2 regions of the Streptomyces sp. NPDC057445 genome follow, and region 1 is predicted to be linked to the other one. Evidence: riboswitches for the same ligand, from Rfam matches in the RefSeq annotation. Region 1 holds a riboswitch; the other holds the start of a gene.

Region 1 (4,207 bases):
GCAACCGCATCACGTCCGCGACCATGTTCGGCGCGAACGTCATGGCGACGACGACGGCGACCCCGGCCTCGTACAGCGCGGCGGGCAGCGACTTCAGCAGCCGTGCCGGGTTGGCGAGCGCGTTCGCCGCGCCCACGCAGATCAGCAGCGTGGCCAGCTTCAGTCCTTCGTAGAGCGAGAACACCAGCTGTTCGGCCGTCACCCGGCCGCCGATCCTGATGCCCTGCGCCCAGTCGGGCAGAGGCACTTCGGGAAGTGTCAGCAGCACCTGCGTGCCTGGGATCGAGGAGCCGAGGACGACGGAGAAGACCAGCCGGATCGCGAGGACGGAGAGGCCCAGCTTGACGAAGGCGCCGTAAGAGCGGGCCCACGGCGCGTCGGTGCGGCGGGCCGCCACGACGTACCCGGCGACGCCGACCAACAGGGCGAGGAGCAGCGGGTTGGTGGTCCGGGAGGCGGCGGTCGCGAGCCCGAGGGCCCACACCCACCACGCCCCGGCATGCAGCGCGTTGCTCCGGTTCGCCTCGGGCGCGCGGAGGGCCGCCGGTGCTCGGCGTACTGCCCGTACTCCCCGTACTCCCCGTAGGACAGGGGCCGTCCGCGACATGGCCGCGGTCATCCGCGGCGGCGGCGTGCCTGCCAGAACGCCGCGGCGCCCAGTGCGGCGACGGCCGCGACACCGGCGATGACGCCCACAGAAGGGCCGCTGTCGTCCTTCGGACCGTCGTCCTGCGCGCCGGAGGCGTCGGGCTCCGAGGCCGGGGCCGGCTCGGCCGCCGCGGGGCCGTCGCCCTGGATCTGCTCGCCGCAGCCCGACTCCGGGTAGCCGGAGATCGCGCAGAGCAGCGCGTCGCTGTTGTACCGCAGGGGCTTGGCGACCGCGGCGAGGGCGTCCGCGCTCGAGGCGGACGGGTCGACCCGGGCGCAGGCCGTGCGGCGGCCGGGGGCCGGCGGGCTCTCGCCCTGGGGCGCGTCCGCCGGGGTGCCGAAGTCGATGACGACGCCGACGCGCTTGGTGCCGGATTTCGCGGGCGTGCCCGCGCACAGCGCCTTGAAGTCGGGGGCGGTGCGCGGTTTCGCCGAGTCCGCGGAGTCGGCACTGACGGAGAAGCGGAAGCCGTTCACCTCGCCGTCGGCAGGGCGGGCGGTGGCCGGGCCCTGGGTGGCGTACGTCCAGGAGCCGCCGGAGGTCCCCGTACCACCGGAGCCGCCCGTGCTGCCGTCGGACTGCCAGAACGACCAGTACCGGTATCCCGCGGCGTGCGCGGGCGCGCCGGCCATCAGCGTGAACATCACGCCGAAGGCCAGCGCCAGAGCGGCAGCCGGGGCCGGCCCTGCGAACCGCCTGCGGATCACTTCTTGTTCTTCCGGCGGCCGCTGAACAGGAAGCCGACGCCGACGCCCGCCGCCAGACCCGCGCCGACGATCCACCAGATGCCGGCACTGTCGCCCCCGGTCGTCTCGGCCTCCTCGGCCGCCGCGGGCGGGGTCGGTGCGACCGTGGACTCGGGTGCGGGTCCGGTCGCGTTCAGCTGCCGGACCAGGTCGGCACCGCCGAAGTTCCGGGGGTCGGCGCCGTAGGCGTGTGCGGCCAGGACGAGCTGCGCGTACGCCGCGGGCCCGCCCTGCTTCGCCCAGGCTGCGGAGTTCTTCTCGAGCCAGGCGACCGATGCGGCCGCCTTGTCCTTGTGTCCGGCGGCGGAGAGCGCGACGACCGCGTCGGCGGTGTTGCCGAAGTCGGGCTGCGGGGCCGGGTCGGCGGCGCCGGGCAGCGGCGGGGAGTCGAGGTGGCCGGTCTTGGCCAGGGTCTTGGCGAGGTAGGCCGCGCCGTTGCGGGCGGACTGCTCGGGCGTCGCCTTGGCGGGGGTGTCGCACTTCGGGGCGCCGCCGGGCTTCGGGCCCTTGACGACCATGCCGCGGCCGAGGCCGCCGAGCACGGCCGCCGCGGTGGCGTCACCGTTGGCGATCAGCTTGCCCGCCTTGTCCGGCTGGTACGCGAACGCCCCCCCGGCGGCCTTGTCCGTGCACGGGACGGCGAACGACACGAGCGCGTCGTACGGCGTCTTCCCGCTGTCGGACGTCATCGTCGCCGGCCGGGCGTCCGCCGCGGCGAAGGCGCCGATGACGATCGCGGTGGAGTTGGCGTCGGACGGCATCCCGGGGTTGTAGCTCCAGCCGCCGTCCGCGTTCTGCACGGACTTGAGCCAGGCGAGGCCCTTCTTGATCTCGTCCTTGTGTCCGCCGAGTGCGGTGAGGGCCTGCAGCGCCGCCGCGGTGGCGTTGGTGTCCAGCACCGTCTTCACGTCGCACGGCTCGGTGGCGTCCGCGCGGTACGAGGCGAAGCCGCCGTTCGCGCACTGCTGTCCGGTCAGCCAGTCCACGGCCTTCGCCGAGGGGACCTCCTTGAGGGCGTCCTGGGCGCTCAGCGCCAGCGACTGCCGCCAGACGCCGTCGTAGGTCGGGTCCGTCGTGCCGAACAGCCCTGCGGGGATCACGGGCTCGGGCGTGGGAGAGGGCGCGGCGATCGCGGCCGGGGCGCCGGCCACGGCCCCCCAGAGCACGGCGGAAGCGGCGGTGAGCGCGGCTGCGCTACGGCGAACGGTCATGGCGGGCGGTGCCTCTCCTGCGGGGAGGCCGGGCACAGGCACGCTAGGCACCAGACTCCGGCCCCGTATACCTCGACGGTGCCTCAGCCACCGGGTTCCCGATGGCACGAGCCGGTCATGTCCTGGTACGAGGCATTCCGACTGACCGCCTGCGACGGCGGTTCACGGCTGCGGGTCAGTGCCGGATTTGCACCGGCTTCCCCTCGTACGGGAATGATGACGACCCGCTCACTGTACCGGCCCGTAGCCGCCCGGCCCGGGCCGGATACCGGGGCGTAGGTCACACCCGCGGCCGGTGGCGCGCCGCGGCGTCGCCCACAGCGTCCCCCGTCACAGCCGTGGCCGGTCCCTCCTCCCGGTCACACCGCCACGTAGGTCACCGGGGCGCTGCCCGGCACGGCCTCTGCGCGCCCCAGTTTCACCAGACGGCGCAGATGGGCCTCGGCCTCCGAGGCGGCGATGTTCCGTGAGCCGTACGGGATCTGCTCCCAGGGGCGGTTCCACTCCATCCGCTCGGCGAGCTGCCAGGGGGTGAGCGGGGTCGCGAGCAGTGCCAGCAGTCCGGTGAGCCGGGCCTCGTGGTGGACGAGCAGTTCACGGACGCGGGCCGCGGCGCCGGTGAAGGCGTGCTGGTGGGCAGGGAGGACTTCGGCGACGCCGAGACGGCCGATGCGCTCCAGGGAGTCGAGGTAGTCACCGAGCGGGTCCGTGACGGTGGAGTCGTCGGGGTCCTCGTACAGGCCGATGTGGGGTGAGATCCCGGGGAGCAGATGGTCGCCGGAGAAGAGGCGGCCGTGGCCCGGGAGGTTCGCGGGGTGATCCTCCTCCAGATGGAGGCAGACATGGCCGGGGGTGTGGCCGGGTGTCCATATCGCGCGCAGCCGTCGGTCCGCCAGGTCGAGGAGTTCGCCGGGGACGATCTCGCGGTCCGGCAGAGCGGCTCCCAGGCCGGGGAGCGTCCGCATCCGGCCGCCTGCACGGGCCGCTCGGAGAGGGGCCAGATGCTCTTCCGGGGCGCCGACGGCGGCGAGCTTGTCGGCGAGATAACCGAGCCAGACGCCCGGGCGGGCCTCGCGGGTGCGGCGTACGACGGCCGTGTCGGCGGCGTGCATCGCGATCCAGGCGCCGGACGCCTCGCGCACCTGGCCGGACAGGCCGTGGTGGTCGGGGTGGTGGTGGGTGATGACGACGCCGTGGATGTCGGCGACCGGGATGCCGAGCGCGTCCAGGCCCCCGGCGAGTGCCGTCCAGGAGGCCGGGTCGTCCCAGCCGGTGTCGATCAGGACGGGCCCGCGGGCGGTGTCGAGGACATGGACCAGGGTGTGGCCGAGCGGGTTGTCCGGGATGGGGACCCGGAGCGACCAGACCCCTCCGCCGTGCTCCGTCACCTGTGACATACGACCTCGTCTCCCCTGTGCGGCACGGGCATTGCTCACTGTACCGAGAACTGACGAATAGTCAGACGGGTCGTCGGGAAGTCCCTCCCGCGCTCCCGTCGTCGGCCCGGGGCCGGTCGCACCGGGGCCTGTTCACCGGCCCGCGGCCGGATCTCCCTCTCCGAGGGCGATCCACCAGTCGCCGTCGTCGTGGACGAGGAGCAG
Region 2 (4,207 bases), on a different contig from region 1:
TTGATCATCAGGTCGATGGTGCGGCCGGAGGCGATGAAGCGCTCGGTGAAGCGACGGACGCTCTCGAGATCCGAGAGATCCAGTTCATCGACCTCCACGCCGTCGATACCACCGACAGCTTCCCTGGCGACCGCGGGACGCCGGGCGGGCACCAGGACGGCGGCGCCGGCACCGGCAAGCGCCCGTGCCGTCTCCAGTCCGAGGCCCGAATAGCCGCCGGTGACGATCGCCAGTTTTCCTGTGAGGTCGATGCCGCGCACAACGTCCTGTGCGGTGCTTCGGGCGCCGAAGCCCGATTCGATCCTGTGCTGTGGAGTTGCCATGCCTCGAACCTACGAATTGAAGTGCGCTCGAAGACAAGTCGTGGCCGGGTCGACGCCGCATCTCATCCGAATGAACGGTCGTTGTCGCCGGGGGCCTCGAACCCGGACCGCGGTGCCCGGTCGCGAACCACCGTCAACGCCCGGATGTCCAGGATCGATTCGGCGGACCGGGGCCGGGCGGCACCTGCGGAGGCAATGTGCCCGGCCCCGGACGTCGCGCGCGTGGATCAGGACTCGACGACGCCCGACTTGGCGATCGTGATCTTCGCCTTGGGGGCGCCGCTGCGCGAGCCCAGGCCCTCGATCTGCTTGACGATGTCCATGCCCTCGACGACCTCGCCGAAGACGACGTGCTTGTTGTCCAGCCAGTCGGTGACGATGGTGGTGATGAAGAACTGCGAGCCGTTGGTGTTCGGGCCCGCGTTGGCCATGGAGAGCTGGCCCGGCTTGGTGTGCTTGAGCTGGAAGTTCTCGTCGGCGAACTTCTCGCCGTAGATGCTCTTGCCGCCCGTTCCGTTGCCGGCGGTGAAGTCGCCGCCCTGCAGCATGAAGTCGGGGATGACGCGGTGGAACGAAGAGCCCTCGTAGCCGTAGCCGTGCTCGCCGGTGGCGAGCTCGCGGAAGTTCTTGGCGGTCCTGGGGACCACGTCGTCGAACAGCTCGAAGACGATCCGGCCTGCGGGCTTGTCGTCAATGGTGATGTCGAAGAAAACGTTACTCATGGCTTCATCCTGACACCCGCGGTCACAGATCTCACATCGGACCCACCGTGAGAAGGACCGGTGGGACCCCGTGACTCTCGGTCGGCTCCCCGCGAAGGCCGGAGTCGGGCCGGAAGCACCGGCCGTCGACGGATGCCCGGCAGCGCCGCTCGGGACGGGGAGAGGCCCACGGAAAAGGTTCTTCCAGGAGTCGGCATCGGTCCGGCCGAGTGCCGGTTCCATCGCGCCGGCTGCCGGGGCAGGGTCCTGGAGCGGTGCAGCGGTGCAGCGGTCGCTGCCGGTGTCCGGAAGGCGCGCCGCGACCGCACGGCGGCGTCCGGGGACGGCGGCACGGCTCGTGGTCGGCCGTCGCGATCCGTGGACGTGGCAGGCCCATGCCGAGAGGTCGCGTCGCACCTGTCGGGACCAGGTCCGCCGGAACGGACGGGAAGCGGTGCCGGAGCGAGCGGCCCCGCCGATGGCGGGCGTCTTCCCACCGGTGGTGTCCACACGTGCGCTCGTAGCGCATAGTCTGGCTCGTGCAGCTGGTTCGCCCTGTCCGCCAGGCAGGCGCGTCGTAAGAGGGAACCCGGTGGGAATCCGGGACTGCCCCGCAGCGGTGAGTGGGAACGACCGCCGTCATACGCACTGGGCCCGCCCGGGTCCGGGAAGCGACGGCCAGTAGGTGTCCGCCGGGAGACCGGCAGATGTGCCCGCGAGTCCGAAGACCTGCCCGTTGCCCGCACGCGACGTACGCGCGCGGAGATCCCGGTGACCTCGAGGGCGGGTTGGGAGCACCCCGGACGAAAGTCCGGGGAGTACACACCAGGTGGCGGCAGCAACACCGGCCGCCCGGTGCGCCGTTCCTTCGCGCTCTCGACCTGTCCCGGGGTCATATCGGAGACATGCTCGCGAAGGAGAGTTCCGTGACCAGCAAGTCAGCGACCGTGGACGCACGGGCCACCGTGTACGGCTATCCCCGGCAGGGGCGCAACCGGGAACTGAAGAAGGCGATCGAGGGCTACTGGAAGGGCCGCGTCACCGCCGACGCCCTCCGGGACACCGCGTCCGCACTGCGCCGGGCCAACTGGCGGCAACTGACCGAAGCCGGCGTCCACGAGGTGCCCACCGGCGACTTCTCGTACTACGACCACGTTCTCGACACCAGCGTGATGCTCGGCGCGATCCCCGAGCGCCACCGGGCCGCCGTCGCCGCGGAACCCCTGGACGGCTACTTCGCCATGGCTCGCGGCACGCAGGACGTGGCCCCGCTCGAGATGACCAAGTGGTTCGACACCAACTACCACTACCTGGTCCCGGAGCTCGGCCCCGACACCGACTTCTCCGCCGACTCCACCCAGCAGGTCGCCCAGCTGGCCGAGGCGCTCGCGCTCGGTCTCACCCCGCGCCCCGTGCTCGTCGGGCCGGTCACCTATCTGCTGCTGGCCAAGCCCGCCCCCGGCGTCCCCGCGGACTTCGAGCCGCTGACCCTGCTGGACCGTCTGCTTCCGGTGTACGCCGATGTGCTGTCGGACCTGAAGGCCGCGGGCGCCGAGTGGGTGCAGCTTGACGAACCCGCACTCGTTCAGGACCGCACCCCCGCCGAGCTGAACGCCGTCGCCAGGGCGTACCGGGACCTCGGCGGACTCGAGAACCGGCCGCGTCTGCTGGTCGCCTCCTACTTCGACCGGCTCGGTGAGGCACTGCCGGTCCTGGCCAGGACCCCCGTCGACGGCCTCGCGCTCGACTTCACCGGTCCGGCCGCCGCCAACCTCGACGATCTCGCCGCGGTCGGCGGGCTGCCGGGCAGGCGCCTGGTCGCCGGCGTGGTGGACGGCCGCAACATCTGGATCAACGATTACGAGAAGTCCCTCACCACCCTCGCCACCCTGCTGGGCCTCGCGGGCCAGGTCGATGTCGCCGCCTCCTGCTCGCTCCTCCACGTTCCGCTGGACACCGCGGGCGAGCGGGACATCGACCCGCAGATCCTGCGCTGGCTGGCATTCGCCAGGCAGAAGAGCGCGGAGATCGTCACGCTTGCCAAGGGCCTGACCCAGGGCACCGACACGATCGCCGCCGAACTCGCCGCCAACCGGGCCGATCTCGCCTCCCGGGCCGGCTCCGCGATCACCCATGACCCGGCCGTACGGGCCCGGACGGCGGCCGTCACCGACGTCGACGGACGCCGCGCCCAGCCGTACGCCGAGCGGACCGCGGCGCAGCGCGCCCATCTCGGCCTGCCGCTGCTGCCGACCACCACCATCGGCTCGTTCCCGCAGACCGTTGAACTGCGGTCCGCCCGCGCCGACCTGCGCGCCGGCCGGACCGACACCACCGGCTACGAGAAGCGCATCAGGGCCGAGATCGCGGAAAACATCGCCTTCCAGGAGAAGGCCGGGATCGACGTCCTGGTGCACGGCGAGCCTGAACGCAACGACATGGTGCAGTACTTCGCCGAACAGCTGACGGGCTACCTCGCCACCCAGCACGGCTGGGTCCAGTCGTACGGCACCCGCTACGTCCGCCCGCCGGTCCTCGCCGGCGACATCTCCCGCTCCGGGCCGATGACCGTGCGCTGGACCTTGTACGCCCAGTCGCTCACCGACCGGCCGGTCAAGGGCATGCTCACCGGCCCGGTCACCATGCTCGCCTGGTCCTTCGTCCGCGACGACCAGCCGCTCGGCGACACCGCACGCCAGGTGGCGCTGGCCCTGCGCGACGAGGTCACCGATCTGGAGTCCGCGGGCACGTCGGTCATCCAGGTCGACGAACCGGCCCTGCGCGAGACCCTCCCGTTGCGGGCTGCCGACCGGCCCCGCTATCTGGACTGGGCGACAGAGGCGTTCCGCCTCACCACCGGCGGCGTCCGGCCCGGCACCCAGATCCACACGCACATGTGCTACGCCGAGTTCGGCGACATTCTCCAGGCGATCGAGGACCTGGACGCCGATGTCATCAGCCTGGAAGCCGCCCGGTCCCATATGCAGGTCGCCGGTGAACTCGCCACGGCGGGCTACCCGCGGGAGGTCGGACCGGGCGTGTACGACATCCACTCACCCCGCGTACCGGCCGCTGACGAAGCGGCAGCCCTGCTGCGCAAGGGACTTGAGGCGATCCCGCCGGAGCGGCTGTGGGCCAACCCCGACTGCGGCCTGAAGACCCGCGGCTGGGCCGAGACGAGGG

What was found. A riboswitch is a leader RNA that binds a small molecule or an ion and turns the genes downstream of it on or off. The one in region 1 is predicted to bind cobalamin.
Region 2: linked by a shared signal. The riboswitch ahead of metE (5-methyltetrahydropteroyltriglutamate--homocysteine S-methyltransferase) and the one ahead of ACFU5O_RS01400 (prenyltransferase/squalene oxidase repeat-containing protein) in region 1 are both predicted to bind cobalamin.

Annotation. Positions count from the first base shown of each region.
Region 1 is NZ_JBHVDH010000001.1:312,549-316,755, reverse strand. It holds gene ACFU5O_RS01410 (energy-coupling factor transporter transmembrane component T) at 1-619, opposite strand, end outside; gene ACFU5O_RS01405 (SCO2322 family protein) at 616-1,293, opposite strand; gene ACFU5O_RS01400 (prenyltransferase/squalene oxidase repeat-containing protein) at 1,353-2,606, opposite strand; cobalamin riboswitch at 2,717-2,851, opposite strand; gene ACFU5O_RS01395 (MBL fold metallo-hydrolase) at 2,966-4,003, opposite strand; gene ACFU5O_RS01390 (hypothetical protein) at 4,136-4,207, opposite strand, start outside.
Region 2 is NZ_JBHVDH010000036.1:105-4,311, reverse strand. It holds gene ACFU5O_RS35915 (SDR family NAD(P)-dependent oxidoreductase) at 1-323, opposite strand, end outside; gene ACFU5O_RS35910 (peptidylprolyl isomerase) at 551-1,045, opposite strand; cobalamin riboswitch at 1,554-1,776, shown strand; gene metE (5-methyltetrahydropteroyltriglutamate--homocysteine S-methyltransferase) at 1,951-4,207, shown strand, end outside.